One region of the Glutamicibacter sp. NPDC087831 genome, then DNA from elsewhere that is predicted to be linked to it. Evidence: riboswitches for the same ligand, from Rfam matches in the RefSeq annotation. Region 1 holds a riboswitch; each other region holds the start of a gene.

Region 1 (7,890 bases):
CGGAGACCAGCTGCTCGGCGCTCAGCTGCTGGTGGGTGGTGGAGGCCGGGTGCAGCACCAGGGTGCGGGCATCGCCGATGTTGGCCAGGTGGCTGGCCAGCTGCAGGGCCTCGATGAACTTCGAGCCGGCTTCGCGCCCGCCCTTGACCCCGAAGCTGAAGACCGAGCCGACGCCCATGGGCAGCAGCTCCTTGGCCTGCGCGTGCTGCGGGTGGGACTCCAGGCCCGCGTAGTTCACGTAGGTCACGCGCTCATCGGCCTGCAACCAGGCCGCGACCTGCTTCGCATTGGACAGGTGGTTGTCCATGCGCTGCGGCAAGGTCTCCAGGCCCTGGAGCAGCTGGAATGCGGACTGGGCCGGCAGGGCCGGTCCGAAGTCGCGCAGCTGCTCGCTGCGCAGCTTGGTCAGGAAGCCGTACTCGCCGAAGTTGTCCCACCAGGAGACGTTGCCGTAGCTGGCTACCGGTTCGGTCATGGTGGGGAACTTGCCGTTGCCCCAGTTGAACTTGCCCGACTCGATGACCACGCCGCCCAGGGTGGTGCCGTGCCCGCCGATGAACTTGGTAGCCGAGTGGATCACGATGTCCGCGCCGTGCTCGATAGGGCGCAGGATGTACGGGGGAGTGAGCGTCGAATCGACCACCAGCGGGAGATTGTGGCGGTGCGCCACCTCGGCCAGGCCCTTCAGGTCAGCGATGTCGCCGGACGGGTTGGCCACAACTTCGGTGTAGACGGCCTTGGTGTTCTCCTGGATCGCCGCTTCGAAGTCGGCGGGATCATTGGAGTCGATGAAAGTGGTGTTGATGCCGAAGCGGCGCAGCGAGACATCCAGCTGGGTGATGGTGCCGCCATAGAGCTTGGAGGATGCCACGATGTGGTCGCCTGCCTGGGCCAAGGCCGCGAAGGTGACGAATTCCGCGGCCATGCCCGAGCCGGTGGCTACCGCTCCGATGCCGCCTTCCAGCGAAGCCATGCGCTCTTCGAAAGCCGCCACGGTCGGGTTGCCGATACGCGAGTAGATGTTGCCGTACTTCTGCAGGGCAAAGAGGTTGGCCGCATCGTCAGCGTCCTTGAAGACGAACGAAGTGGTCTGGTAGATCGGCACTGCGCGTGAGCCATGCTCGGCATCGGGGGTGCCTCCGGCATGCAATGCGCGGGTGCGGAATCCAAACTTGTGATCTGCCATGGTGGCTTACGACTCCTTGTCGATTGGGGTTTCGCGGGCACCGCAGGGCGGGTCGCGATCGAGGCAGGAATCCCGGAATCAATGTCGCTTCCTGCTGTGGTCCAACGGGTAGGCGGCTGCATCGTTTCTGGCGGTAGCACCGTAACCACCGGATGTGGCAGGTTGCTGCGGCGTCATCGAACCAGATCTCTCAGCCGCTCGGGATGGTGTAATAATCTTCGCAACATGACCGTTCGTGACCCAACTATGAGTCGTAACGTTGCGTATTGGACGTAATGCCGGAGATTCTTCGATACCTGTTACCCCGGTTAGGCTGGAGCCATGGATACTTCGCTGGCACTGGTGCGACACGGGCAGACCGATTGGAACCTTGCAGGGCGCCTGCAGGGGCGTACCGATATCCCGTTGAACGACACCGGGCGCGAGCAAGCTCGCGAGGTCGGGCGCCAGCTGATCGGCCAGAACTGGTCGCTGGTACTTGCTTCGCCCTTGGAACGTGCCCGGGAAACTGCCGCGCTGATTGCCCAGCAGATCGGGGCCGAGACGGGGAACGCCGTTCCGGAACTCATTGAACGCGGCTTCGGCCCGCTGGAAGGCCGGATCATGGCCGAGGTCAGCGAAGCGGAATCGGCTGCTGCCAAGGACCTGCGTGAGCCGCGTGCCCAGATCTTGAGCCGTGCGGTGCCAGCGCTGCTGGACTTGGCCAGCAGGCATGCCGGGCGCAAGGTCATGATTGTCAGCCATGGGGCCACCATGCGCACCATCCGCGACGCATTGGCCGGAACCACGGATCCCCAAGGCGTGGAAAATGGCGAAATGCTCCACCTGGACTTGATCCGCCTTGAGCAGATCGCCAGCGAATTGGATCTGGTGGCATTCTAGGAATCCATGGGTATCTGCGTGAAGGAATTTTTTTCGTTCACGCCTCACAAAATGGTCTCCTCGTACGTTTACATGGTGAGAAGCCATGAAGGCGCAAAATTCCAGGAGAGCCATGCAAGCACCGTTCGAGCGGATAGTCCAGGACTATGGACTCAACATCCTGCGCGTTTGCCGTGCCCTGCTTGATGAGCATCGCGCGCAAGACGCCTGGTCCGAAACATTCCTCGCCGCGCTCAAGGCGTACCCGCAACTGCCTGAGGACGCCAATGTCCTGGCATGGCTAGTGCGTATTGCCCGGAATAAAGCCATTGACGAGTTGCGCAGGAATAAGCCGGAAATCCTCATCGGCCAAGACGTGGACAGCCTGGCCCCATCGGCCCAACGGCCGGATCTGCAGTTGGAAAACCTGCAGCTGTGGTATGAGGTGAACCAGCTTCCTGGCAAGCAGCGGCAGGTGGTGGCCTACCGCTACCTGGGCGGAATGAGCTACGCGCAAATTGCCGGAATCCTTTCCGGCACCGAAGCTGCCGCCCGGCGTTCGGGCGCCGATGGGATCAAGAATCTGCGGGCCCGGATGGATGACCAAGAACTATGGCGGGAGCAGCCATGAACGGAAAAAATTATCGGCAGCAGGCTACGGCCGCTGAAGCGCAAATCCTCGACTCGCTGCAGGGCCGGCTCGTTGAACGGGCCCGTGCACGGGAACTTGTTGATGTTGCCTATCGCGTGGTCGATAGCCCCGTGGGGGCCTTGCTGCTGGCCAGTACCGATGCCGGGCTGGTGCGGGTCGCTTTTGAATCCGAAGGCCACGACCGGATTCTGGAGGTGCTCTCGGAAAAGCTCAGCCCGCGGATCCTGCGCGACAAGTCGAGCTTGGATGGTGCCGTCCGGCAACTGGATGAGTATTTCGCGGGCCAACGGCATGGCTTCGATCTTCCGGTGGACTTGCAGCTCTCCACCGAGTTCCGCCGCCAGGTGCAGTTGGAACTGGGTCTTATCGATTACGGGCGTACCCTGAGCTACGCCCAGCTGGCGCAGCAGATCGGCAAGCCGAAGGCGGTGCGGGCCGTCGGTTCAGCCTGCGCCACCAACCCGATTCCCATCGTGCTGCCCTGCCATCGGGTGCTGCGCACCGATGGTTCATTGGGCGGCTACCTGGGAGGCTTGGAAGCCAAGTCCGAGCTGCTGAAGCTGGAGAACCCGGACTTCGCCAGCGGCGCCGCGACGCTGTTCTGACGGGCAGTTCCCGCATGAAACAAGTGCTGGGCTGCTGCCTCCCTTGCGGGAAGCAGCAGCCCAGCACTAATTGCTACGGGCTTGCAGCCCAGCAGCTGCTACTTGCTGCGCAGTTCGAAGCGATCTGCGTCCATGAGCTTGGCCCAAGCGGAGGCGAAGTCATTGACGAACTTCTCCTTGGCATCATCCGAAGCGTAAACCTCGGCCAGTGCACGCAGCTCGGAGTTGGCACCGAAGACCAGATCCACGCGGCTGCCGGTCCAGCGGCCATCGGTGGTGGTGTAGGTCTGCTCGTCAGCGGACGGGGTCCATTCCAACCCCAGCTCCAGCAGGTTCGCGAAGAAGTCGTTGGTCAACGCGCCTGGGGTGTCGGTGAAGACGCCCAAGTTGGAGCCGTCCCAGTTATTGCCGATGACGCGCAGTCCACCGAGCAGTACGGTAGCTTCCGGTGCCGAGAGGCCCAGCAGATTCGCGCGGTCGATCAGCAAGTACTCGCTTGGCAGCTTGACGAAGCCCGAGTCGTAGTTGCGGAATCCGTCGGAAACTGGTTCCAGCCATGCGAACTGGTCAACGTCGGTTTGCTCCTGGGTTGCGTCTACACGGCCCGGGGTGAATGGAACCTCGACCTGCTGGCCAGCTGCCAGGGCTGCCTGCTCGACTCCGACGTTGCCGGCTAGGACAACGACGTCCGCGAAGGAAGCCTTGATCCCGGAAGTGGCGTTGAAGTTGTCAACAATCTCTTCCAGCTTGGCAATTACCGGCTTGAGCTGTTCAGGCTGGTTCACGCTCCAGGAGACCTGTGGTTCCAGGCGGATGCGGCCGCCGTTGACGCCGCCGCGCTTATCCGAGGTGCGGAAGGTCGAAGCGGCCTTCCAAGCCGTGGATACCAGCTGCTGGACGGTCAGTCCCGAATCGTTGATCAGGGCTTTAAGTGCGGCAACTTCAGTTGCACCCAAGGTGGTCTGCGGAGCTGCTGGCAGTGGATCCTGCCAGAGCAGGTCCTCAGCAGGAACCTCTGGGCCGAAGTAGCGGGACTTCGGGCCCATGTCACGGTGGGTCAGCTTGAACCATGCGCGGGCGAAGGCGTCTGCGAACTGGTCAGGGTTCTCCTTGAAGTTCTTGGAGATCGGGCCGTAGACCGGGTCGAAGCGCAGGGCCAGGTCGCTGGTAAGCATGCGTGGCTCGCGGTGTTCCAAGGTCTCGAATGCAGGCTGGACCAAGCCGGCTCCGCCATTGTTGACCGGGCGCCACTGCTTGGCGCCTGCTGGGGATTCGAACAGTTCCCATTCGTAGGCGAAGAGGATGTGGAAGAACTCGTTGTCCCAGCGGGTTGGGTGGTAGGTCCAGGTGACTTCAAGACCCGAGGAGACGGTGTCCGCGCCCTTGCCGGTGCCGTGGCCGTTCTTCCAGCCCAGTCCCTGCATTTCGAGCGGAGCTGCTTCTGGATCCGGGCCGATCTTGTCATCGGCATGCGCGCCGTGGGTCTTGCCGAAGGTGTGGCCACCGGCGATCAGCGCGACGGTCTCCTCGTCGTTCATGCCCATGCGGCGGAAGGTTTCGCGGATGTCTACGGCCGAGGCCAGCGGATCCGGATTTCCGTCAGGACCCTCAGGATTCACGTAGATCAGGCCCATCTGCACTGCTGCCAGAGGAGCATCCAGGTCTCGCTTGCCGGTGTAGCGTTCGCTGTCCAGCCAGACCTTTTCAGGGCCCCAGTAGACATCGTCATCTGCTTCCCAAACGTCCTTGCGGCCGCCGGCGAAACCGAAGGTCTCGAATCCCATGTCTTCCAGAGCCACATTGCCAGCCAGCAGGATAAGGTCGGCCCAGGAAATCGACTGGCCGTACTTCTTCTTCACTGGCCACAGCAGGCGGCGAGCCTTGTCCAGCGAAACGTTGTCAGGCCACGAGTTCAGCGGAGCGAAGCGCTGCTGGCCTGCGCCGCCGCCGCCACGGCCGTCGTGCGAGCGGTAGGTGCCTGCGGAGTGCCAAGCCATGCGGATGAAGAACGGGCCGTAGTGGCCGAAGTCTGCTGGCCACCAGTCGTGCGACTGGGTCATGATTTCGGTCAGGTCGGCTTTTACTGCCGACAAGTCGAGGGCATTGAAGGCTTCAATGTAGTCGAAGTTCTCGTCCAGCGGGTTGGAAACCTGCTGGTTCTTGGCCAGAATCCTCAGATTCAGCTTATTCGGCCACCATTCGGTGTTGGCATTGCCCTGGGTAGGGTGAATTCGACCCGCGCCGCCAACTACTGGGCACTGACCTGCAGTCATCTCAGACATGTGCTCTTTCCTTCCGGATTGTTTAGGGTTTATCTGGTTTTATCCATCGCGCAGCAGCTGCGCTGATGACGATGGCAAATCTAGGGGTTTACTTAGACAGCAACTATGCGTTCGCAGCCTGGCAATCCGGGCAGGTGCCCCAATAGATCACTTCGGCTTCATCAATGCTGAACCCGTGGTCATTGGAAGCATGCAGGCACGGGGCGCCGCCGACAGCGCAGTCGACGTCCGCCAGCTTTCCGCACTGGCGGCACACCACATGGTGGTGATTGTCGCCAACGCGGGCTTCATAGCGGGCGGTATGGCCCTGTGGCTGTATCTGCCGAATGACACCCAGCTTCGTGAAGAGCCTGAGTGAATCGTAGACAGCTTGGTGCGACACATTGGGGTGATCTTCACGGACAGCCGAAATGATGGTTTCGGTATCCGCGTGCGGGTGCGCCGCGACGGCGGAAAGTACCGCAACGCGCGGTTGCGTGACCCGCATCGATGCCGCCTTCAGCACCTGCTCGATCCCTGCCTGTGATGTCATGTACCCAGCATGCCTGCTTATTTTGAATCAGTCAAGATAAGTTCCAGTGTATTTCACGTTAAAAGTTGGTGGACCCCGGTTCGCTGGTTGAATCAATGGCTCATTAGTAGATATTCCTTAACCGGCATGTTCAAGCGTGACGTGCTTCCGGGGAGAAAAATTGCGGAATCATAGAGATTTCACCAGAAATAGGAAAGGCAATAATGGGCGATTTTGACTCCAAGAATATTTCCGGTCATTTCATGATTTCGCGGGGGCAAGGAGTGGAAATCTCCATGGGGCGAGGAAGCTCACATGGATGGTGATGCCAGCGTAAACAACGTGATCCTGGGGCGGTGGAGGTCCGAAAATAGCGAGAAATCAAGGAACAGATTTGACCCTTGATGAGATGTCGACCATGCTTGAAAAGGCCCATTTTGGGATTTATCGTGTCAAATTCGTGCTAAATCGGGTCAACTCGCAGAAATAATTCGCGGGATATCAGCGGAGAATAGCTGTTTCTTTCAGGCTGCTCCAACGCTAGATTTAGACACAACGGACCGACACCCGAAAAGCAATTCGCAATCAATCACACTGCATGGCGATCGTTTACTCGAGAGGCGATGGCTCGGCAGATTCCGCCCGGATCTTCTCCGCGGGATCTCACCAGTGAAGGAAGAACGCAATGAAGCAGACGGATCAATCAATCGTAGACCTCGTCGAGGAACTGCATTCAGTTCGTCACAGACGACCTAAGAAGTACTCACTTTCCGGTACGGATTACTGGGTATTCGGAATTGCCGGCGTTCTAGCGCTGGCATTTATCATTTGGGGTTTCGCTACCCCGGAAGGGCTGGGCAAGGCCTCCAGTGCGGCCCTTGATTGGGTTATCACCAACACTGGCTGGCTTTTTGTCATCGCTGCCGCGGTTTTCGCGGTCTTCGCCATCGTCGTAGCGGCCAAGAACTTCGGACGCATCCCGCTGGGCAAGGACGGCGAGACGCCAAAGTTCTCCACGGTCTCGTGGATCTCGATGATGTTCGCAACAGGCATGGGCATCGGCTTGGTCTTCTACGGCGTAGGCGAGCCGCTGTACTTCTACATGTCGCCTCCTCCGGGCACGGTGGAAGGTTCCACCAGTGATGCCCTGAGCACCGCCATGGGCACCACGCTCTTCCACTGGACCCTATTCCCATGGGCCATGTACGCCATCGTTGGCTTGGGCATGGCTTACGGCAGCTTCCGGCTGGGACGCCCCCAGCTTTTCTCAGCCATGTTCAGCTCGATCTTCGGCGACCGCGCCATCCATGGTTGGGGCGGGCGCACCATCAATATCCTGGCCATCATCGCCACCCTCTTCGGCTCGGCTTGTTCGCTGGGTCTGGGCGCATTGCAGATTGGCGGCGGCATCCAGGCCACCGGGATGATGGAGAAGGTCGGCTCCGGCGTTCTGGTTATCATCATTGGCATTCTGACCGCATTGTTTGTCGCTTCTGCCGTTTCCGGCATCGAGCGCGGTATCCAGTGGTTGTCCAACACCAACATGGTATTGGCATTGATCATCGCATTGATCGTTTTCATTGGCGGCCCAACTCTGTTCATCCTGAACGTCATTCCCAATGCCATTGGCGCTTTCATCGGCGACTTGCCGGAGATGGCTTCGCGTACGGCTGCCGGCGATGGCGCAATGTCTGATTGGCTGTCCTCGTGGACTGTCTTCTACTGGGCATGGTGGATCTCTTGGAGCCCATTCGTAGGCTTGTTCATCGCCCGCATTTCCCGTGGCCGCACTA
Region 2 (7,890 bases), on a different contig from region 1:
AACTCCACCGGGGCCTTGGCCGTAGAACCGCCGTTGACGATCTGCACTCCAGCTTCACGCAGGGCTTCGAACGCATCCAGCAGGTCCTGGCCTGGAAGATCCATCAAGGAGATCCACTCCTTGGGATCCCACGAATGGCGATAAGTATCTTGTTCAACGTGTTCACGCAACCGGTCCAGTTCAACGACCGCACGACGCTGCTTCTTGGAGAACCGCGTATCAAAAGCGACATTGCGCCAGCTGATCCCGGTTTGGATCCAGGGGCTCTTGGTGCCCTGGCGGGCCGGGCGTGCCTGCAAGGTCAGCGCGTCCTCGCCGCCATAACGCGGTTCGCTGACCACTTTCAGGATCAATCCCAGCGGTTCTTCGGCAACCAGCGGCTCATCGGAAATGACTGGAAGCAGACGGTCAAGGGTGCGTTCCCACTGCGGCTTGCTATTGCGTTTCCATGCGTGGGGATCCACCCCGGAGTCGGAGACGAAGAAGCCCTGGTCTTCTTCGGTGGTGACCTCAATGAGCAAGGCGGCGACGTCTTCACAGGACTGAACCCCCGGATGCTTGCCGCAGAAGCTGGTGAAGCTGATATTGCCCGCGGTGATTTCCAATTGGGCCATCACCGATTCGCGCAGCACCACACCGGAGATGCGGGTAGATCCCGGGCGCATTACCCGGTTGGCGATCTGCACTTTTCCGGAATCACACAGGAATTGGCCCAGGTTGTATTCGGATTCGGTCACCAAGGTCTGGGCCGCAGAAAGTGTCAGCTGGAATTCCATACTCGCCGTTCATTGTTCGTGCAGTGGGCGCCCGAGAGCTAGATTCCATCTTAGCGAGCCGGAAAGCAAGATGCCCGGTGACGAAAAGTTACTTCTGCCCTTTACCCGCGGGCCCTGCAACCGATAGAAATTAATCACTGAATCACGAGTTCCACTCTTTGAGCCCTGGCTGAGTGGACGGCAACCCTCCTGCGTCATTGTGCGGGGTGCCCCAGGTGAAGATTCGACGCATCTTGAACGCCAAGATGCGTAAGCGATGGCGCCCCTTGCGCCAGAAAGGGGATCAATTCCCCATGACTAATGCAGCATCTGCCCCAACCGTATCCGAAGACCGCGCACAGCGCCTGCAGGAAGCAGGCAAGGGCTGGGGCGAACGAATTTCGGCTGCCCCGCAAAGTGCCCAATTGACTTTCACCGTCGAGGGCGAAGGCTTCGATTCGGTAGCCAGCAACATTGTCTCCGGCAAGCACACCTTCCAGGTCGACGAGCCAGCTGCCCTGGGCGGCAGCGACCTGGCCGCAAGCCCCGTGGAATACGCGCTCGGAGCGCTCATCTCCTGCCAGGTTGTGGTCTACCGCTTGTACGCGCAGAACCTCGGCATCCAGGTGGACGACGTGAAGATCCAGGCCAATGGCCACCTCGATGTCCGCGGACTCTTCGGCATCGACCAGACCATCCGCCCCGGCTTCTCGTCGGTGGATCTGGACATCCGGATTGCCGGACCGGAATCAGCTGAACGCTATGAAGAACTGCGCCGCGCAGTGGATGCACACTGCCCGGTGCTGGACCTCTTCGCCAATCCGGTGCCCGTGACAACCGCGGTAAGCATCGCAGAGACCAACTAGAGTTCGCTGAACTAAAAAGCACCGCGGCGGCCCCCGACTTCAGGGGCCGCCGCGGTGCACTTCTAGCTGAAGCCAACTATTGCCCCAGGAAGTTCAGCAGGACTTTGCCGGAGCGAGCCGAATCCTTGGCCGTTTCGAAGGCTTCAAGCGCATCGGCGACCGGGAACTCGTGGGTTACCGCCTCGGAAACCTGCAGTGAACCGTCGGCCAGGGCAGCAAGCACATGGTCGATTTCGTCGTTGAAGCGGAAGGAACCAACCAGTTCCAGCTCGCGGGTAATAGCCAGCGAAATGAGTGCGGGTTGTTCTCCTGAGGGCAGCAACCCGACCATGACCACTCGACCGCCGCGCACGGCACCGCGCACCGCGGAGGCCAATCCGCGGTAGGTGCCGCTGGCCTCGATGACCACGTCCGCGCCCACCTGGGCGATTGCTTCCTGGCCATCGGCGCGCAGGGTGGAGGTGGCACCGAGCTGCTTGGCAATCTCCAGCGGCTTGGCGTGCATGTCTACCGCGATAATTTCGCTGGCCCCGGCTCGTTTAAGCACTGCTACAGCGAGAGCTCCGATCGGGCCAGCACCAATAACCAGCGCCTTCTTGCCGGCGACTTCGCCGACGCGCGACACCGCATGCCAAGCAACCGCAGCCGGTTCTGCCAGTGCCGCATCGCGCAGTGCTAAGCCAGCAGGCAGCTCACGCAGCATGCGTGATGGCAGGTTCATTTCGCGGGCGAATGCGCCCTCGGTGTGCGGGTAGCGGGCGGCCGAGCCCAGGTAGGTGCACCCCGGGGAGAGATTCGGGCGGTCGGCCGGGTAGGGTTCCCCCGTCTCACCTGGTGTTGCCGGGTGCACGGCGACTTTGGTTCCGGCTGCCGGCCCGCTGCCGTCAGCGGCGGCCTGGATGATGGTGCCGACGATTTCATGCCCGAGAACCATTGGAGCCTTGAGGATCGATTCCCCGGCGGCGCCGTGGCTCCAGTAATGCAAGTCTGATCCGCAGATACCGCCGTAAGCGATGGCAACGCGTGCTTCATCTGCTCCCGGCGCTGCCAGCTCGATTTGTTCAATACGCAAATCACCGGCTGCATGGGCCACGACGGCCAACGTGCTGGTGGCGAGGGAATTAGACGACAACGCTCATGCCTCCGTCGATGAAAATGGTCTGACCGTTCACGTAGTTCGATCCGTCCGAGGCCAACCAGACTGCTGGTCCGGCCAGGTCTTCGACGGTACCCCAACGGGCCGCCGGGGTGCGGCCAAGAATCCAGGAGTTGAATTTCTCGTCATCCACCAGATTCTGCGTCATTTCGGTGTGGATGTAGCCCGGTGCGATGCCGTTGATTTGCAGTCCCGAACAGGCCCATTCCGCGGTCATGGCGCGGGTGAGGTTGCGCAGTCCGCCCTTGGCTGCGGTGTAGGCGGAGATAGTGGGACGGGCCAGATCGGTTTGCACCGAGCAGATGTTGATGATCTTGCCTTCGCCGCGTTCCACCATGCCACGTGCGACTTCTCGGCCCACCAGGAAGGCGCTGGTGAGGTTGGTATCGATCACGCGCTGCCAGTCGGCGACTTCCAGTTCCAGCATGGGCACGCGGTGTTGGATGCCCGCGTTGTTCACCAAAATGCGGATGGGGCCGATGTTCTTTTCAATGGCGGCGATGTTCTCGCGCACGGCGGCATCATCGGTGACATCGAAGCAGACGCTGTGGATCCTCTCGGCGCCATAGCGGGTGCCGAATTCGGCGGCAGTTTCGGCCAAGCGTTGCGCATCGCGGCCGTGCAGGATGATGGTGGCTCCGGCTTCGGCCAGGGCACGGGCAAGTTCGCGGCCAATGCCGCGGGAGGATCCGGTGACCAGGGCCAGCCGTCCGGACAGGTCAAAAAGTTGGCTCATGAATTCCCTCGCATGAAGTGTCGATGGTACATCGACGGGAACTCATCAGCGGTATGAACCAGCTGTTAAATCCGAAAAATCAGCCCCGTCGCTTCCCTAAAACATATCAGACTTATGATGCCCAAGACAGCTAAAAGTAGGATTTAAGAGCTTCAGTTTCAGCAAGCGTCAGAACATCTCGGATGCCCTGAACATCGGGACTTACACGTCTTCAAATATTGATGTCAGGATAGGATCATGGACTCATCGACGACGTTGACTGAGGGTAGCGAAATCCCTCTTTGGATTCAGCTTTCCCGAGCGCACGAAGACTACACGAGCGACACTTCAGAACACTACGACGAGGTTCTTGAAGAGGTGACGGAACGATTTGCCAAGACCGGCTCCCTCGGGAAAGCTGACATTGGTTCTTTGCTTCTATGGAAACGGCTCAGAGCCGACACCAAGTGGGCAAAGAAGCTCATGAACACCCCGGACCTAGAGGTACGTGAGGCCACTGAAAACGTACTCAAGTACGCGAATGACGAGCTGCTCAGTGTTCCGGAAGCCGCCGAGAAATCACGAAGCGCTCTAGGAGCATTGCCCGGGTTCACCACCGGTGACGCACTAGCTTCAGCGGTCATCGTCGCCGCAGCACCGAAACGAATGGCCATTTACGATCGCCGTGCGCACCATGGTTTGACGCTCCTCGGCATTCAGTTGGCAAACAGTCGCGGCCGGTACCGCCGGTACATGCAAGAAGTGGAAGTTCTCATTCAGCTCCTTGATGAACATGACCAAACGTGGACGGCCAGAGAAATCGACCAAGCCTTGTTCGCTTTGGGCAACCAACGATAACTTCAAGAATCGATGCTACGAACGGATAGTCGCCCACGTAAGTCCAAGACTTGCGTGGGCGACTACCTTTGTCCAAACCCCGGTGGGTCCTCTTCCCCATAAGAGTTCCCACCGGAGCACATTTCCGAGGAGTTTCTCCCAAATGATCCGCCTCGGAATCTCTGTTAGCGCTTTTCTTCGATGGTGACGGTCCAGCCGTCGAAGTTTGCAGCGTTCACATCCAGGAAGTACTTGCCCGCGGTCTTGTGCAGAGCCGTTTCTTCGCTAACCGGACCGTCAATCATGGCTTCGGGAAGCCCGCCGTCCTTCATCAGATCCGTCCCCTCGGTGAGAATGTAGATCGCGCCAAGGGACATGTCTTCGCCCCCCTTGAAGGAATAGGTCATCCGGGCTTCAGCCCCGGTGAGCTCGAACACCTTGCTGGCCTTGTCGGTCTTTCCATCGAGGGTAACGACCTCCTGCCACGTGGCCTCCGCAGGTTCCTCTGCCACGGGTTCTTCTTCAACAGCAGCCTGCTCAGTTGCTGCAGCAGTCGCCGAAGCCTCGATGGTTGGTTCTTTAACGACAGATGGTGTGTTGGTGACCGCTTGATCCACAGCCTTTCCGGCAGAGACCCCGGTGCTGATTCCAATCACTGCGCCGATGGCGATCAGAACGATGCTGATGATCCATGCCAGCTTCTTGTGCTGCGCATACCCCTCCAACGGGCGACGGAACTTATCGGTCATGCCACCGGAAAGGATGATGATGAGATCGATAAGGGACCAAATTCCGAAACCGCCGAAAGTCAGCAGCTTCAGCAGGCCGGTGCCCACCTTGCCCAGATAGAAACGGTCAACGCCCAGTCCACCTAGCAGCAGGGAGAGCAACCAGGTCGTCATGAAAGACTTCGGCGGAAGGTAAGGTGCGGGATACTGCCCCATTGGCGAAGGTTGTGCATTGGTATAGCTCATGATGGCTCCTAAAAGAGTAGGTGATGATCACTGATGTTTGGTGTACGGGCTTCTACTGCTTCACCCAGGTGCCACAGCGTTTCGATTCGAAGTCCTGGCCCCTTTTGACCGTGACGGCGGGACGCCCTCCGCCAGGGATGCCGTTGTCGATGATGTCGCTGCCATTGGTTCCCGTTTTGACCACTGCCCAATAGCAGTCGCTGCCCACAGCTTCCTTGGCGCGATAGGTGCCGGCCTTGATGTCGCTGCCGACCGTCCATACGCCGTCCTCGACGGAATTTTCCAGTTGTTCGGCCTCAATCTTTCCGACCGCCTTTTCGCGGGCAACGACCTTGTCTTTTGCATCCTGGAGCTCCTGGTCACGCGTATCCAGATTGGCGGCCTGTTCATCCAGGGCGGCGCCGCGTTCCTCCACGGCTTCTTCCCTGCCGGCGATCCCGGCTTCAAGCTCGTCGAAGTCGGATTGGAGCGAATCCCGTTCCGCTGCGACCGCTGAATGCGACTCGGACAGGGCCAAATACTCTTCGGATTCCTTCGGGTCGACGAGGTTCATTCCCCAGAACACGCCGCCAACTAAGGCTCCGACGCCGAGGATCGAGGAAAGAACCAGCCCCCAGCGTTTCTTCTTGCTCTCTGGCTTGTCCACAGTCTCGGCCGGGACTGCCGATGATGATTGATTATCGCTCATGGCTATTTCGCTCCTTCGATGAGCACGTTGACGCCGGTGTCCGGGTGGTAGGACCAGCTGGCCTGCAGCGAATCCCAGGTGTCGCTCTGGGTTCCGTCCAGAGCCCGGGTGCGGTCCATCTTCTGCTGGGTGACTTCCGGTACGCCCAGCTCATTGAGCATGCAGTAGTAGGCAATGAGGTTGGAGGTGCCGCTGTCCAAGTAGTCTTCGCCTTCGGTATCCAGCTCGATGGCTGCCCCACCGTCCAGGAGGTTGTACCCTTCAGGGTCGATGCCGCAGGTTTCAACGGCTTGGTCGATGACGTCTTGGTTCAATGCACTGCCGTTTTGCGCATCGGACAATGCGTTACGGGAACCGCTTGAACCGCCTGCGGCGGAGAACCCGATCGCCAATCCCAAAACAGTTCCGATGGCCAGGCCAGCGCTGGCCGGTATGAGCCAAGATTTCTTCGGGCGTTGCCTGAGCAGTTCAGGCGGGACCATAGGTCCCTGCATCTGTGGTTCCACGGTGTCCTCCTGGGGCGAGTATTCGATGACTTCGACGTTCTTGCCTGGAGTGCCTGATGGGGCGACGCGGCAGGATTCCGTCGTGAAACCAGATTGAATGACCTATCGAAAATGAAGTAGCAAATTACTGATAATGAGGGTTATCAGTAACTACCATAGGAAACTGAGAGTTCTTCTTGTAGGGTCAGAGTTATCATTCGATCGGGCATGAAGGGAGGCAGTGATGAACACGCAAGAACTGATCTCCCTGCCTGACATCGCACGCCTTGCTCATGTCCAGCGCCCTGTCGTTACCGTCTGGCGCAAAAGGAGCCGGGGCACTGAACTGCCCTTTCCGGAATCGAAACGGAGGATCGGCGCCCAGGAACTATTCGCGTCCGAAGAAATTGTCCAGTGGCTACAAGCTACCGGCCGCGGAAACAACCCTGAGCTCAAGGAAGACTCGGCGGCCTACTCGACATTGGCGCGGGAAAACTTTCCTCTGGTCACTTCGCTTCTGGCCCTGCAGCAATTCTTGAGCCAGCCGTTGGCACAATTTTCGCCGAGCGAACTTCTAGACGCTGCAGATGAGCTAGACCCGGATGACGAGTGCCTCTATTCGGAAATAGAATCAGCGCAGGACAAATTAGCCTCCATCGCCGGGTACGTCGACAAGCTGATTGACGCGTCGTACGGAGCGCTGCCTGCATTCGAATCACTGTTCAATGATCGTTTCCGAGCCAATGAAATCGCGATAAGCCGCACTGCCCTTTCAGAATCTTCCCGACGGCTTGTCGCCAAGTGTGCGCTGGAGCTGGCGGGCCCGGACTCCGTTTTCCATGAGGCGACCCCGGGAGGCAGCGACCTTATCTATGCGCTGATGCAACTAGTTGAAGAATCGACTTCTTTGCAGATCCAGCTTCCAACTGTCGCCGAAGAGCGCGATGCTTCCCGGCTGACCGTACGCCGGCTGAAAATGCTGCTGGCCACGAATGAGTCTTTCATTGCCGCATCACCATCAAATGGGATCAAGCCGATCATCCATCTGGCCCAGTTCCCCTCTCCGGAGATGCAGGACGATGACCCGCTGGCGATCTTGCAAGCCATTGATGATCTGGTTCTCGAACTCGGTCCCAGCCACAGCGCCATCGTCATTGCCCCGGCAAACGCCTTGGTCAATGCCACGGAGCATAAGGAAGCCGCTAACGTGCGGGCTTCGATTTTGCGCATGGGACGAGTCCGCGCTGTTGCTTTACTGCCGCAAGGCCACTTCCTTTTCAAGCCCCGGACTGCTCTTGGATTGTGGGTCATCGGTCCGGATACTTCGGATGTTCCATTGGCTGAGCGTCGCATCATGCTTGCTGATCTCAGCGACTTGCCATTGAGAGACAGCGTCGCGGATGACTTTGTCGCG
Region 3 (7,890 bases), on a different contig from region 1:
TCGCCGCCGTGGTGCTCGGGAGGGCCAAGAGTCGGCCGGCCACCGGCATCTTCGCGCTATTGCGCACGACCAAGCATCAGGCACTGACGAACACCGCGAAGGGAAACAGAAAATAATGGGCAAGCGCATCCACCTTAACGCCTTTGACATGACCTGCGTCAGCCACCAGAGCCCTGGGCTGTGGCGGCACCCGCAGAATCGAGCCGACGAATACAACACCCTTGAATACTGGGTGGATCTGGCCAAGACCCTGGAGCGCGGTGGCTTTGATGCCCTGTTCCTCGCCGATGTACTTGGCATCTATGACGTGTACCAGAATTCCAGCGGTCCAGCCTTGCTCGATGCCGACCAGGTGCCACTGAACGATCCCTTCATGCAGGTTTCCGCCATGGCCGCGGCCACGAAGAATCTCGGTTTCGCGGTGACCAGCGCGCTGACCTATGAGCGACCCTACGCGCTGGCCCGGAAGTTCTCCTCGCTGGACCACCTCACCCGCGGGCGCATCGGTTGGAACGTGGTGACTAGCTACTTGGAGTCGGCGGCCCGCAATCTGGGCATGGCCAGGCAGCTGGATCACGACGCCCGCTACGACATTGCCGATGAATTCATGGACGTGGTCTACAAGCTCTGGGAGGGATCATGGGAGGAAGACGCGGTTCTCAAGGACCGCGAACGTGGCGTCTACACCGACCCTTCCAAGGTGCATCCGATTAACCATCACGGCCAGTACTTCAACGTGCCGGGCATCCATCTTTCCGAGCCTTCCATCCAGCGCACCCCGGCGATCTTCCAAGCGGGCGCTTCTTCGCGCGGCCGGCGCTTTGGCGCGCAGCATGCCGAGGGCATCTTCCTGAATTCGATCAATACCGCGGTCACCCGCCGCCAGACCGATGCGATCCGCGATGAGTTCGAACTGGTGGGTCGGCCCCGGGACGCCGCCAAAATCTATGCGCTGATGACCACTGTGGTGGCTGATTCAGACGCGCAGGCGCAGAAGCTCTACCGCGAATACCAGTCCTATGCCTCGCGCGAAGGTGCCATGGCATTCTATGGCGGGTGGTCGGGCTTGGACCTGAGCCAGTACGCGCCGGATGAGGAGCTGCAATATCTGGAAACCAACGCGGCGCGATCGGCGGTATCGATTTTCACTACAGCGAATCCGCAGCAGAAGTGGACCCCGAATGCCATCGCCGACTACCTCGGAGTTGGCGGCATCGGACCGGTGCTCGTCGGTTCGCCGGAAACCGTGGCGGACGAAATCGAGCGTTGGGTGGATGAATCAGGATTGGACGGGATCAACTTGGCCTATGCCATCACCCCAGGTTCCTTCGAGCAGTTCACCGATCTGGTGGTTCCCGAGTTGCGGAAGCGCGGAAGAACTTGGGCAGGATACGAAGGCAACACCCTGCGCGAATATCTGGCGGGTCCCGGCACGACGCGAGTGGCTGACGATCACCCGGCAGCCGCCTATCGCGGGGCTTATGCGGGAAAGGCCTCGGCAGCGGAATCCCAAGCGAGCCAAACACCTGAAGCTGTACTAGGCGCCCGGTGACACATGAGGAAATATGACGGCCACTGAGGCCCCTGTGAAGGCCTCGAAAATGTCGATTCATGACGATGTTCCGTCCTATGACATCTTCCCTGCCAAGCGGAGGCCGTCGGTGCTTCACTGATGGAGAACAACCCATCCAGAGCGGCTGAGAGACCTGGCTCCGAGACGCCGCAGCAAGCCTGCACTCCGCAGGTAGTGCTAACGCCAGGTTCGATGGATCCGCAGATTTTCTGCATCCTTCGGAATCCATAGCCCAAGAGGAGAACGAAGATGACTGTACTGGATACCCAATTGCCGCGCGTGCCCTACACCGGCACTGCTGATGAAGCTGAACTGGCTCATTGGCGCGACGTCGCCCAGCAAGTAGCTGACAAGCTGGCGGCTGACGCGCTCGAACGCGACCGAAAGAACGCCCAGCCTTTCGCCGAAGTGCAGCTGCTGCGCGAAGCCGGGTTGCTCAATCTCTTGGTGCCTGCAGAATTCGGCGGAGCCGGAGCCCATTGGGAAACGGCTTTCGAAGCGGTCCGCATACTGGCCGCAGCCGATGGCTCCATCTCGCAGTTGCTGGCTTACCACTACATCAACCAGTCCGGCATTGCGTTCTACGCCCCAGCAGAAGCGCAAGGGGCATGGTGGCAGCGCACCGTGGAAGGTGGCTGGCTCTGGGGCGATTCGGTGAATCCAGTTGATCCGGATTTGACGCTGAGCGCCGAAGGGGACGGCTACCGACTGAATGGAGCCAAGCGATTCTCCACGGGTTCCGGTGTTGGCGAGGTCATCGTCATCAACGCGCTGGTCCAGGGCGGAGAATACGACGGGCAGATTCTCGCGTTGGTTCTGTCACGCGATATCGATGGCTTGGAAATCGTTGACGACTGGGACTACCTGGGACAGCGGCTGAGCGCGTCGAATTCCTTGAAGTTCCACAACGTGCGGCTCGAAGCAGGGGACTTGCTGGGATTCGTCACCGATGAACCGGTCTCCACCCTGCTTACCCCCGGTATCCAGCTGGCCTTCGCCAACTTCTACCTGGGCATCGCCCAGGGAGCACTGGAGCGCGGCAAGCAGATCTTGCTGGGCCGCAAGAACGCCTGGCTGTTCTCGCAGGCAGAGACCTACTCGCAGGACCCGATCTTCCAGCGCACCGTCGGAGAGCTCAAAGCCCGCACTGCAGCAGTGGCGGCGCTGACCGAGAAGCTGGGCCGGAAATTCGATGCCCTGCTCTCGAAGGCCGGGGAAGTCACCCAGCCCGAACGAGCGGCGTTGGCCGTGGAAATTGCTGAAGCCAAGGTGGTCTCCACTGAGGTGGGAGTGGATGTGGCGAACCGGATCTTCGAGGTGACCGGTTCATCTTCGACTGCGAACTCGGTGGGCCTGGACCTGTACTGGCGCAATGTGCGCACCCATTCGCTGCACGACCCAGTGGACTACAAGAAGATCGAGGTCGGCGCCTACTTCCTGCGCGGAGAGTCCCAGCCGCTCTCGCTGTACACCTAAGAAAACTTCTCCCGGATTGGACTGAACGATGACTGTACTTGCAACTGGCAATCGACTCGCAGGCCTCAAAAACCGCTTCGCACCGCTCTTCGCGCGCATTGCGCAGGGTGCAGCTGAACGCGACCGCACCGGCGAATTGCCCTACCAGCAGGTCGCGGACCTGGCCGCTGCCGGCTTTGGCGCGGTTCGGGTCCCGGAATCGCACGGGGGTGCCGGTGCTACGCTGCCCGAACTCTTCGAGCTCTTCGTGGATCTCGCGGCGGCGGATTCCAATATTGCCCAAGCGCTGCGCGCTCACTTCGCCTTCGTCGAGGACCGTCTGGTTGCGGCCCCCGGTCAGGGGCGCGACAAGTGGCTGGCCCGCTTCGTGGCGGGAGAACTGGTGGGCAACTCCTGGACCGAGGTCGGCACCGTCAAGGTCGGGGACGTGATCACCAAGGTCACCCCGGACGGCGAGGGAAGATTCAAGCTCAACGGCACCAAGTACTACTCCACCGGCTCGATCTTCGCCGACTGGCTCGATACCTACGCAGAGCGCACCGACACCGGAAAGCGCGTGATCGCCGCAGTCAACCGCCACCAGCCCGGCGTCGAGCTGGCCGATGACTGGGATGGCTTCGGCCAGCGCACCACGGGTACCGGCACCTCCACCTTCACCGATGCGATTGTCGCCGAAGAAGACCTCATCGACTTCGATACGCGTTTCAAGTACCAGACAGCTTTCTACCAGCAGGTGCTGCTCGCTGTTCTGGCCGGCTCCGCCAAAGCAGCCGAGCGCGACTTCGCCGCCGAGCTGAAGGCGCGCAAGCGGACCTTCAGCCATGCCGCGGCCAATCTGGCGGCCGAAGACCCGCAGCTGCTGCAGGTGATCGGCGAGGTCTCCGCGGCGGCCTTCGCTGCCGCGGCAACGGTGGAACGAGTGTCGACGGCATTGCAGGGAGCCTATGAAACTGCGCAGGCGCTGCACACCGGCGAGGTGACCGGGGAAGAGGACGAAGCAGCCAACGATGCGGCAGAGCTGGCCAGCGCCCAGGCGCAGGTGGTGCTCACGCCATTGGTCCTCAACGCAATCACCCACGCTTTCGATGCGCTGGCCGCCAGCGCCACGAGCGTTACCAAGAACCTGGACCGGCACTGGCGCAATGCCCGTACCGCCGGCAACCACAACCCCTGGGTGTTCAAGGCGCGGTTGATTGGCGACCTGGCGGTCAATGGCACCGAGCTTCCGCGCGTGTGGGCGATTGGTGCATCAAAGTAGATTCCATGGTCTTGCGGGTCCAGCATTCTTTGCCGATGCTGGGCCCGTGGTCGTCGGCCCGGGGCAATTGATCGACCATCGTTCCAGTCGCCTGACGGATAGCTGCCGGCCTTGGCCCTAGCGCACCTGGGTAACCGTGCCACTTGCGATATGGAAGATATCCAAGTCGCGGGGCACGAAGAGGCCGCCAGAAAACTGTTTCGAAGCCCGCTGCCAAACTTCCATTCCAGATCCAGCGGGAACCAAATGATGCAGCGCCAAGTTCCGTGCTCCAGCCCGCTGGGCGATTCGACCTGCGTCTTCTGCGGTGGTGTGCGCGCGCTGATGATGTCCCATGCTCGCTTCCAGTTCGGAGGATGAAGCATGCGGGTAGCTACGAGCCATGGCCTCCAGATCAATAGCTTCATGGAACAGCAAGTCGCAGCCTTTGGACAGGCGCGCAAGATTTGCGCTTGGCGCTGTATCGCCGGAAACCACGACCGATCCATATCTCGAATCAAAGCGGAATGCGAATGCCGGAGCGATAGGTTGGTGCTGGACCAGGATAGCGCTAATTTTTACATGCCGATCAGCGTATATTTCAAAAGGCGCCATGTCCGGATGGTTGCTGTGGTTGGGGTGGAAGCCTGTGCCGGCGGGAATCTCGATATCTACGCCATGGAAAATATCCGAAATATCAGGTGCCGCCGAATCCCGTCGGCGATCGTTGAGATCTGTCGCATGGGCGCGCAGCAGCAAGTTGACCATGGCGTTGGTCCCGGGTGTGGGCGACTGCGGAAATATGGCTTCCGGCTCTTCGGCCGCTGTCTGCATCGAGGGCAGCACTCCTCGATCACCCGGTCCGAAAACAGGAACCTGCCGACCCTCGGTGCCGCGGAACCCAAGGCCGCCCAGGACCATGACGGAATTCAGGTCAATGACGTGGTCTGAATGCTGATGGGTAATGAAAATTCCGCGCAGGGCAGTGGGGTGAATCCCGATCTCAGCCAGGCCCAAACCGACGCCATGGCCGCAATCCACCAAGTAAGCGTGGCCGTCCACAACGATCGCGGTAGAAATTCCGCGACGGTGACCGGTTCCTGGATCCGGCCTCAATAGCGGGCCGCCAGCAGTTCCAAGCGCCACTGCATGCATTCCGGTCTTCATCACTGGCTTCATCTGTCTCCTGTAGACGGGTTATTTCATCGGCAAGCTGATGCCATCATCCGCGGAGGCAATGAAGTAGTCAAGGAATAATAGATTATTCGCCTCATAACATTTTCTAGTTGGCAGCGGTCCGCTGCCCGCTGGCTAGACTGGGCGGGTGATCAACTACACCCTGCGCCAGCTGCAGTACTTCGTCGCCGTCGCTGAACTCGGCTCCATCTCCGCCGCAGCGAAGCAGTGCCATATTTCCCAGGCAGCCATGTCCCAGTCCATGGACGAGCTGGAACGCGCCGTCGGCTCGCAGCTGCTGGTGCGCAGACGTGCCCGCGGCGTGGTGCTCACGGCTGTCGGCACCGACTTCCTGCTGGACTCGCGGGCCCTGGTGCGCCATGCCGAAGAAGTGCAGGACCAGATTGTCGAACGCCAGACCAAGCTCTCCGGCCCTTTGGTGATCGGCTGCTATTCCTCGCTGGCCGCTTTCTGGATCCCGGTGATCTGCGAACGCTTCACCAATGTGCACCCGGACTTGCAGGTCACCCTCGTGGAGGGGGACGGGGCCGACCTGCAGGAGCGTATGCTCAAGGGCCACCTGGATGCGGTGCTCACCCATACCCGCCACCTGCTGCCGCAGGTCTCTTCGCGTACGGTGATGTCGGGCCGGCCCTATGTGCTGGTGGGAGGCAATCACCGGCTGGCCGATCGCACCTCCGTCGCCTTGAGCGAACTGGCCGACGACGACTTCGTCTCCCTGGACATCCCCACGGTGCGCGATAACCAGCTGGTGAATCTTCGCATGTCGGGCTTGGACCCCAAGGTGCGGTGGAGTTCGCAGAGCTTCGAGGCGGTGCGCGGGATGGTGGCTCGGGGTTTGGGCTATACCGTTCTGGTGCAGCGCCCGCCGGTCAACCTGAGCTACGACGGCTTGCCGCTGTCGGTATTGGAGATCGAGGGCGAGGTTGGCGTGAGCGATATCTGCGTGGCCTACACCGCTTCGGACCGCCCTAGCTTGCGGCTGCGCGCGTTCTTGGATTTCTGCGAGGAAGCCGGAGCCGAGAAAGAGCGCAAGGCCGGTTAGAACCCGTAGGTTCCAACCGGCCTGCGCTCCAGCCAGTCGGGAGGCTAGTGGCTCATTTCCTCGGCCTCGAGGTCGGCGTCGCGGCCTTCCTTGATGCCGCGCATGGCCAGGGCGGCGACGATGAATGCGGCGGCCCAAACGGCTCCGGCGATCCACAGCGATCCGCCGCCCAGCAGCACCAGGCCTGCAATGATCATCGGGGTGAAACCCGCGCCCACGGTGGAGGAGAGCTGGTAGACCAGCGAAGCGCCGGTGTAGCGGATGCGGGTTGGGAACAGCTCCGCGGTGAACGCGCCGAACGGCCCGAAGATGAAGGCCTGGATGATGCCGTTGGCCACGAACAGCGCGATGGCGAACAGCCACAGCTGGCCCAGTTCCAGCATCCACATGATCGGCAGGGCGGCCACGGCGCCGGCGAGGATGCCGACCATCATGACCGGGCGGCGGCCCAGCTTGTCTGAATAGCGCGATGAAACCCAGATGCCCACCACGGTCAACGCGGCGCCAATGGCCTTGATGTTCAGCACCGCAGTGCGGTCCATGCCGACTTCCTCGACCACGTAGGAGATGGCCCAGACGGTCATCAGGCCCTGCACCGTGTAGGAGCTCATGCCCACCAGGGTTCCGCGGATGACGGACTTCGGGTACTTGGTGATGACCTCCATGAAGGGGGTCTTGCGCTCTTCTGCCTTGTTTTCCAACGCGAGGAACAGCGGGGACTCGGTGACCTTCAGCCGGATGACCAGCCCGATGCCCACCAGCGCGATGCTGATCAGGAACGGAATGCGCCAGCCCCAGGCCAGGAACTGCTCATTGGGCATGAGCGAGACGGCCGAGACTGCCAACGTGGCCATCACGGCGCCGGCCGGGCCGCCCATGTTCGCGAAGCTCGCCGCGAAGCCGCGGCGCTCCTTCGGCGCGTGCTCCAGTGCCATCAGCATGGCCCCGCCCCATTCGCCGCCCACGGCCAGGCCCTGGACGATGCGCAAGATGATCAGCGCGATCGGGGCCAGCATGCCGATCTGCGCGGTGGGAGGAAGCAGGCCGATCAGTGTCGAGGCACCGCCCATCATCGCCATCGAGGTGATCAGCACGCCCTTGCGGCCGATCTTGTCGCCGAAGTGGCCGAACACGATGCCGCCCAGCGGTCGGGCCAGATATCCCACGGCCAAGGTGGCAAAGGAAGCGAAGATGGCTACGCCCGGGGTCAGGCCAACGAAGAAGACCTTGTTGAAGACCAGCGAGGCCGCGGTGGCGTAGAGGATGAAATCGTAGAATTCGATTGCGCTGCCGATGAAGCTGGAAGCCAGGATCCGGCGCATCTGCGGGGATTTCAGCGAGGGAACCAACGCTTGTGCCTCC

What was found. Region 1 has a riboswitch for S-adenosylmethionine ahead of ACIOJF_RS13400 (O-acetylhomoserine aminocarboxypropyltransferase/cysteine synthase family protein). Riboswitches for the same ligand answer to the same signal wherever they lie in the genome.
Region 2: another riboswitch for S-adenosylmethionine. It lies ahead of ACIOJF_RS10345 (OsmC family protein); the one in region 1 lies ahead of ACIOJF_RS13400 (O-acetylhomoserine aminocarboxypropyltransferase/cysteine synthase family protein).
Region 3: another riboswitch for S-adenosylmethionine. It lies ahead of ACIOJF_RS07850 (acyl-CoA dehydrogenase family protein); the one in region 1 lies ahead of ACIOJF_RS13400 (O-acetylhomoserine aminocarboxypropyltransferase/cysteine synthase family protein).

What each region holds. Positions count from the first base shown of each region.
Region 1 is NZ_JBIUVH010000004.1:84,091-91,980, forward strand. It holds gene ACIOJF_RS13400 (O-acetylhomoserine aminocarboxypropyltransferase/cysteine synthase family protein) at 1-1,186, opposite strand, end outside; SAM riboswitch class I at 1,302-1,396, opposite strand; gene ACIOJF_RS13405 (histidine phosphatase family protein) at 1,508-2,068, shown strand; gene ACIOJF_RS13410 (RNA polymerase sigma factor) at 2,181-2,678, shown strand; gene ACIOJF_RS13415 (methylated-DNA--[protein]-cysteine S-methyltransferase) at 2,675-3,304, shown strand; gene katG (catalase/peroxidase HPI) at 3,403-5,586, opposite strand; gene ACIOJF_RS13425 (Fur family transcriptional regulator) at 5,690-6,118, opposite strand; gene ACIOJF_RS13430 (BCCT family transporter) at 6,783-7,890, shown strand, end outside.
Region 2 is NZ_JBIUVH010000002.1:826,032-833,921, reverse strand. It holds gene ACIOJF_RS10350 (DEAD/DEAH box helicase) at 1-776, opposite strand, end outside; SAM riboswitch class IV at 917-1,038, shown strand; gene ACIOJF_RS10345 (OsmC family protein) at 1,070-1,621, shown strand; gene ACIOJF_RS10340 (L-idonate 5-dehydrogenase) at 1,698-2,753, opposite strand; gene ACIOJF_RS10335 (SDR family oxidoreductase) at 2,743-3,513, opposite strand; gene ACIOJF_RS10330 (hypothetical protein) at 3,751-4,350, shown strand; gene ACIOJF_RS10325 (TM2 domain-containing protein) at 4,515-5,303, opposite strand; gene ACIOJF_RS10320 (hypothetical protein) at 5,356-5,991, opposite strand; gene ACIOJF_RS10315 (hypothetical protein) at 5,994-6,497, opposite strand; gene ACIOJF_RS10310 (hypothetical protein) at 6,721-7,890, shown strand, end outside.
Region 3 is NZ_JBIUVH010000002.1:300,508-308,397, forward strand. It holds gene ACIOJF_RS07840 (ABC transporter permease) at 1-116, shown strand, start outside; gene ACIOJF_RS07845 (LLM class flavin-dependent oxidoreductase) at 116-1,552, shown strand; SAM riboswitch class I at 1,682-1,772, shown strand; gene ACIOJF_RS07850 (acyl-CoA dehydrogenase family protein) at 1,823-3,049, shown strand; gene ACIOJF_RS07855 (acyl-CoA dehydrogenase family protein) at 3,078-4,307, shown strand; gene ACIOJF_RS07860 (hypothetical protein) at 4,425-5,120, opposite strand; partial or broken gene ACIOJF_RS07865 (MBL fold metallo-hydrolase) at 5,220-5,465, opposite strand; gene ACIOJF_RS07870 (LysR substrate-binding domain-containing protein) at 5,611-6,528, shown strand; gene ACIOJF_RS07875 (MFS transporter) at 6,573-7,890, opposite strand, start outside.